One region of the Amphibacillus indicireducens genome, then DNA from elsewhere that is predicted to be linked to it. Evidence: predicted binding sites of a transcription regulator. Region 1 holds the regulator's gene; the other holds the start of a gene.

What was found. Region 1 encodes LexA, which represses DNA repair genes until DNA is damaged. Its sites were predicted from a motif close to CGAACATATGTTCG; they were not measured.
Region 2: ABD814_RS06120 (YhjD family protein) is a predicted target of LexA. The motif match lies at 1,705-1,718, and genes of this name have one in related genera.

The regions. Positions count from the first base shown of each region.
Region 1 covers NZ_BAABDL010000039.1:24,061-27,278, reverse strand. The annotation lists gene tkt (transketolase) at 1-1,120, opposite strand, end outside; gene ABD814_RS03580 (DUF896 domain-containing protein) at 1,232-1,465, opposite strand; gene lexA (transcriptional repressor LexA) at 1,632-2,255, shown strand; gene ABD814_RS03570 (N-acetylmuramoyl-L-alanine amidase) at 2,293-3,090, opposite strand.
Region 2 covers NZ_BAABDL010000067.1:17,642-20,859, forward strand. The annotation lists gene ABD814_RS06115 (type I restriction-modification system subunit M) at 1-925, opposite strand, end outside; gene ABD814_RS06120 (YhjD family protein) at 1,295-1,681, opposite strand; gene ABD814_RS06125 (lipocalin-like domain-containing protein) at 1,923-2,354, shown strand; gene ABD814_RS06130 (TVP38/TMEM64 family protein) at 2,461-3,135, shown strand.

The DNA.
Region 1 (3,218 bases):
TTGGTACCTTTTTAGCAATTGCATTCAATACTTTACCTGATGAAGCACGTGTTGCTAATGTATCCTCACCTGGTGTAAATACTGGAAGGCCTTGATCCCAATCTTCAGGTAATTCCCCATTTTGAGCTTTTTCAAATTCAGCTGCAAGTTCTGGATAAGCTTTTTTATATTCAGCAAATAATTGATTCCATTTTTCTTCTTGCTCTTGACCATCTTTAATAATTTTCTCTTCAAAATCAGCGTATACTTCTTCTGGTACGAAGAAATCTTCATGAGCCCACTTGTAAGCTTCTTTTGTTAAAACAACTTCATCTGCTCCTAATGGTGAACCATGAGAAGTACTTGAGCCAGCCTTGTTAGGAGATCCAAAACCAATCACCGTTTTTACTTCGATTAATGTTGGTTGATCCGTGTTAGCTTTAGCTTCTTTAATTGCATTCGCAATTTCATCAACATCATTACCATCTTCAACGCGAAGAACTTGCCAGTTATATGATTCGAAACGTTTTTGAACTTGCTCAGAGAATGATTTGTCTAAATCACCATCTAGCGAAATGTCATTTGAATCGTAAAGTGCAATTAATTTACCTAAACCTAAGTGTCCTGCTAATGAAGCGGCTTCATGTGAAATACCTTCCATCAAGTCACCATCACTTACAAGCGCATAACTGTAATGATCAACAACATTGAAACCATCACGGTTATACTTTGCCGCTAAGTGAGCTTCTGCCATCGCCATACCAACAGTCATACCAATACCTTGTCCTAGTGGGCCTGTTGTTGCTTCAACACCATCTGTATCAGTAACTTCAGGGTGACCTGGTGTATTCGATCCTAGCTGACGGAAATTTTTCAAGTCATCAATTGTCACATCATATCCTGACAAGTGGAGCAAAGAGTACAGTAGCATTGAACCGTGCCCTGCTGAAAGAACAAAGCGATCACGATTTACCCAGCTTGAGTTTTTAGGGTTCTGATGCATAAATTCAGTCCAAAGCGTATACGCCATAGGAGCAGCTCCCATTGGTAGACCTGGGTGACCTGAATTCGCTTTCTCAATAGCATCAATTGATAACGTACGAATTGTATTAATCGATGTTTGTTGCGTTTGATTTACCATTTTTAAAGAATCCCCTTTCATTTTATGTACATAGATATGTACGTACATTTCTATACAATCTATATCCTATAATGAATTAGCAGAATAAACAAGTCATAATGACGTGTTTTTCTAATTATCTTTATTTTCTGTCCTTAAATGCTTTACTTTCTCTGGTGTCACGTCGGTTCCTTCAGGATCAATGATTTTAACGCTACTCAATTGGTTTTTGAATGATTGACGTAAAGTTTTTAAATACTCCTCCCTTAACAACTTTTGCTCTTTTAGCTCTTCTTTTGTTAAGCGAGATGTTTTTGCTTTATTAGCAAGTTGATTAATTCTAGCTAATTTATCTTTTGTTAACATAACGGACTCCTTTGTTTAATTTATTCCATGTTCTATTTTAACCAAAACAGCTATAATTGTACAACTTCTAGTGCTTTTTAGCACCTTGTTTCTTTGCGAACTAACGTTTGCCTAAGTCGTTCTTACATGTTATAATAATAGAAAATAATGAACGGAGGTTAAATTTATGCAATCATTATCAAAACGTCAAGAAGCTATCTTGCAATATATTAAAGAACATGTTGACTCAAAAGGCTATCCTCCATCGGTTCGTGAAATTGGTGAAGCAGTTGGGCTTGCATCAAGTTCTACTGTCCATGGTCATTTAGCACGGCTTGAAAAAAAGGGATATATTAGGAGAGATCCGACAAAGCCGCGTGCAATTGAAATTATTAAAGATGATAATCTAAATGGCATTCCAAAAGAGAAAACAACATTTGTACCAGTCATTGGAAAAGTAACTGCCGGTTTGCCAATTACAGCCGTTGAAAATATTGAAGAGTTTATTCCATTGCCATCTTCAATCTCACAAGCGGAGGCGAATCTTTTCGCCCTCATTATTGAAGGTGACAGTATGATTGAAGCTGGTATCCTCAATGATGATATGGTTATTGTCAAGCAACAGCAAAATGCAAATAATGGCGATATTGTTGTCGCAATGACAGAAGATGATGAAGCAACAGTTAAGCGTTTCTTTAAAGAAGATAATCATATTCGTTTACAACCTGAAAATGCGACAATGGAACCAATGATTTATAAAAATATTTCAATTTTGGGTAAAGTAATTGGTGTCTTTAGAAAAATGATATAAAAAAAAAAGAGGCTGAATTATCAGCCTCTTTCTTCATTTAAACTTCGATAATAAAGCTTTCAAATCCATCTTGAGCGAGTGCTTTTACTCTAGCTTCTGCATTCGATTTATTTCGAAATGCACCGACGATTACACGATAATATCGCTCATTTTGATGGGCATGAGGTAGAATATAACTTTCATAACCTTGTCGTTTTAATGTTTCAACTTTTTGTCTAGCATTTTTTTCTGCTAGGAATGAACCAGATACAACACGGTAAAAAGGATCATCAATTTTTTGATGGACTATTTTTTCTAAATTGAACGCATGTGCAACACCATCAGCGTGATTTTTGGCAATTGTTTTTAACCAATCACTATTTCTTAAGTTGTTTGCATCATCTCGATGATCAATAAATCCACTTTCAGTTAATACTGCTGACATACGAGTTTCTCTTAAAACGTGAAAATTAGCTTGTTTCTTACCCCGGTCTCTCCAATTTAAATTAGAAACGATTGTATCATGAATTTTCGATCGAATTTGTTCTGTCTTTGATTTGTTCTTAAACTGCCCATTGTATATAAAACTTTCAAAACCATGGCCACCACCTGCATTTACGTGAATTGAGAGGTATAAATCAGCCCCCCACTGATTTGCGTTATTCGTTCGTTCAACTAATGACACTGATTGATCACTATTTCTCGACATTCTTACAGATACATCTTGATAATTTTTAATTAAATGATCCCTTAAGTGTTGAGCAATTATCAGTGTGATGTTTTTTTCAACTAATCCATGACCTACCGCACCTGGATCATTTCCACCATGACCTGGGTCGATAAACACCTTCACCATTTTATAACCCCCCTTCATATTTATTTGTATGTGTCATCAAACAATTCAGCTTGGACTTTCTTCACCATAAATATGACTAAATTTAAAAAGTTGTGTATAATATCGCTATCTTTAAAATATTGGAGGAA
Region 2 (3,218 bases), on a different contig from region 1:
ATTCAAAAGCTTCATCAACTACCTCAAGATTTGAGTTAAATAACTTCACATCTTGTAATGATGATATACATATAGATAGGTGGGAGGGGGTGAGTGTTATTTGTGCATCATCAGTAAACACACCTTCCCACTTATTTTTTGCTCTATTAAATAATCCTTGTATCTTTTCTCTTAACTCACTTTCTGTATCCCCATAATTCCTAAATTCTAAATGGCGATTTCTATTTCTACCACTTTCCATTTCATCGTATAACTTTGTGAAAATTAATTTAAATACTTCCTCAAAAACATCAACACCTGCATTGGCTAGAACTTCATCCTCTAATTCTAAAATTAAATCTTTTAATGATTTACGTTCCAAAACGAGCTTATCTCTTTCAATTAAATCATTGATCGTCCAGCGTTCTTCTAGTATGTCAGAAAGCTTTTGATCAGCTCTTGGTATTCCAGGTATATCTTCAAAGTAATTCGGATCTTTCCGGTGATAATATGAAATTGATTCACCATTGCTCCAAATACCAATAGGTGCACCAGTTGCATTACAATAAGATTTTAACTGTTCTTTACCATCTTTTAATTTTGGTTTTTTTAGCTCTACTATTATATACGGAGATCTAGTTTGGATTTTATCAAAAATAACAATATCTGCTCGTTTTTTTTCTCTACCAAATGAAACAGGATATTCTACTTCCATTCTATCTTTTGGATATCCCATGTCTTTGATCAGTATGTTGATATATAATTGTCGTACAATTTCTTCAGGTGTTAGTTTAACGTCTTTTTTCCTAATTTGACAATTAAAATAAGGAACTAATTTACCGCGTACTTTTTTTGTGAAAATTCTTTTTTCAATTGTGTCTATCTTATCTTGACTAAATTGGGTTAACTTATAGTTCGAATCTTTTAGAATATCTGATAATTTCATTACTTGGACCCCTTCTCTTTAATTTCTTACTATATAATTATACTTGCTAATATATCATTTGTAAAAAACACATATAATTTTAAAGTGTTAGACTAGAGATATCGCTTCATGTGATATCAATTATTTTATCCTCAAAAATGGTGTTAGATGTACGTTATGTTTTTATAATTTAGGGTTAAATAACAGATTTATACTTATGGAGAGTACAAAATAATATCGCTTTATTTTCAACTGACAGATAAGGCTAATCTAGAAAAAACGTACCTAAAACACTGTTTAAAGCACTTTGCTATGATGGATTTTAATTTAATAAAAACAGATCCTAAAACAGAATGATCAACTCTATTATAAGGATCTGTTTTTATTTTTTTAAGATGAAACGGTAGAACCTTCACTCAAATAACTCTTCAACATCAATTCCTCTAAAATATGCTCAACCTTCTTCCGAATCGCTGGGTTGAAGTAATTCCGCTGTTCTTCGCGGTTTCGACAAATGAATAAATAGGCGGTAAATGTGTCGTTTCTTTCTAACGGGATGACTTTTAACTTTTGGTCGTACATATATTTCCGTAGTTGTTGGCGTTCGAGCATCGCTTCGTTCTCCATTTTCTTTAGTAAGACAAGATATGGTTCTTTTATTTTAAGACCTGCTCCTCGTTCGATGATTGCTAAGTCGCGTTGAATCACGGTAATTGCCATTGATAAGAACAGGAAGCGAGAGGCTAATTGGTATTCTTCGATTGTTAAATAGCGCATGGCTATCCTCCTCATGATGTTGTGGAACGTATGTTCTTATTATAGCCGAAATTTTTAAAAAAGAAAAGTGTTAATTCACTTTTTTAAAAGGGAAAAGGATTAGCGAGTAACTTTTTTACTTAAATGTACGTCTTGTAAAAGAAGGCTTAAGGCAAAGTGATCAGACTTAATTTATACCTCTTAGCCATGTGCTATAGTATAATAACGATAGAACGTAAGTTTTAAAAGGAGACGGTCTAACATGACAATCGCAAAACAAATATTAGGTACATCATGGCGTTTAGTTAGTTTTCAGTCTGAAGATAAATCTGGTCAACCGATCTATCCACTAGGAAAAGAAGCGACAGGTGTGATTATGTTTACTAATAATAAGCGAATGGCTGTACAGATTATGGCCTCTGACCCTGAAATTGCGCTTGATCAAGATTGGTTCGATCGACTCAATACTGAGTCAGAAAAAGAGATGGCTCAACTGGGTTATCATGCCTATTCAGGACGATTCGATTTAAATGAGGAAGAAGCAACGTTAACGACACATGTTGACCTTAGTGTAGTCGCTTCGTATGTTGGATCTGATCAAACCCGTTCGGCAAAAATTGACGGTGACAGACTCTATCTTTCCAATGTTAAACATCCAGAGCGCAAGCTTGTTTGGGAGAAAATCAACACGTAATTTTTAATGAGTCGGAGGGACTTATTTTCCAAGAAAAAAGGTTATTTTCACCTGTACTCAGGGAATAGTATTTAATAACGATCGAATAAAAAGGGGAGTGATCGTCTTGATCTTAACGATAGACAACTCGATAACGATGGAGCAAGTACGTGAACTCCTGGAAACGAATCAATATGATGCATTAATTGAGAGGTTACTCGTCTATTATGAAGGCTTAGGCCCGCTTCCAGGAATTGTTTTACCGTTTATTGAAGCGATCTTACCATTCTTGCCTTTGATGGCGATTGTTGTTACTAATGCAGCGGCTTACGGGTTGCTGGAAGGTTTTTTATATTCCTGGATTGGTGCATCGGTTGGAGCCATTACGGTATTTTGGGTGATTCGTCGCTTTCGCCATATTAAACTATTGGCGTGGATACATAGTCATCGTCAAGTGAGACGTGTGACAGGTTGGGTAGAGAGGCGTGGCTTTGGTCCGTTATTTATTTTATTATGTTTTCCATTTTCACCTTCTTCGATTATTAATCTAGTTGCCGCCTTATCTGGTGTCAGCTTCTTTCAGTTCGCTTTAGCGATTTTACTCGGCAAGGCAGTGATGATTTTTTCAATCGCTTATGTTGGTAGTAGTCTAACGTCATTCGCTGAAAATCCAGTTCGAACAATTTTAGTCGGGATTGGGATTACCCTGTTTTGGTTGTTAGGTAAGCAGATTGAGCACCGCATGCATAAAAGTGACGAAGAAGCAGAACGATTAGAAAAAGAAAGAGCTGAACAATCATGAAAAAAAGTTTCACTAGCTTAGTGGAGCTTTTTTTAGTATCAGAAGTTTTTTATTTATGTTAAAATAGTCATAATAGAACAAAT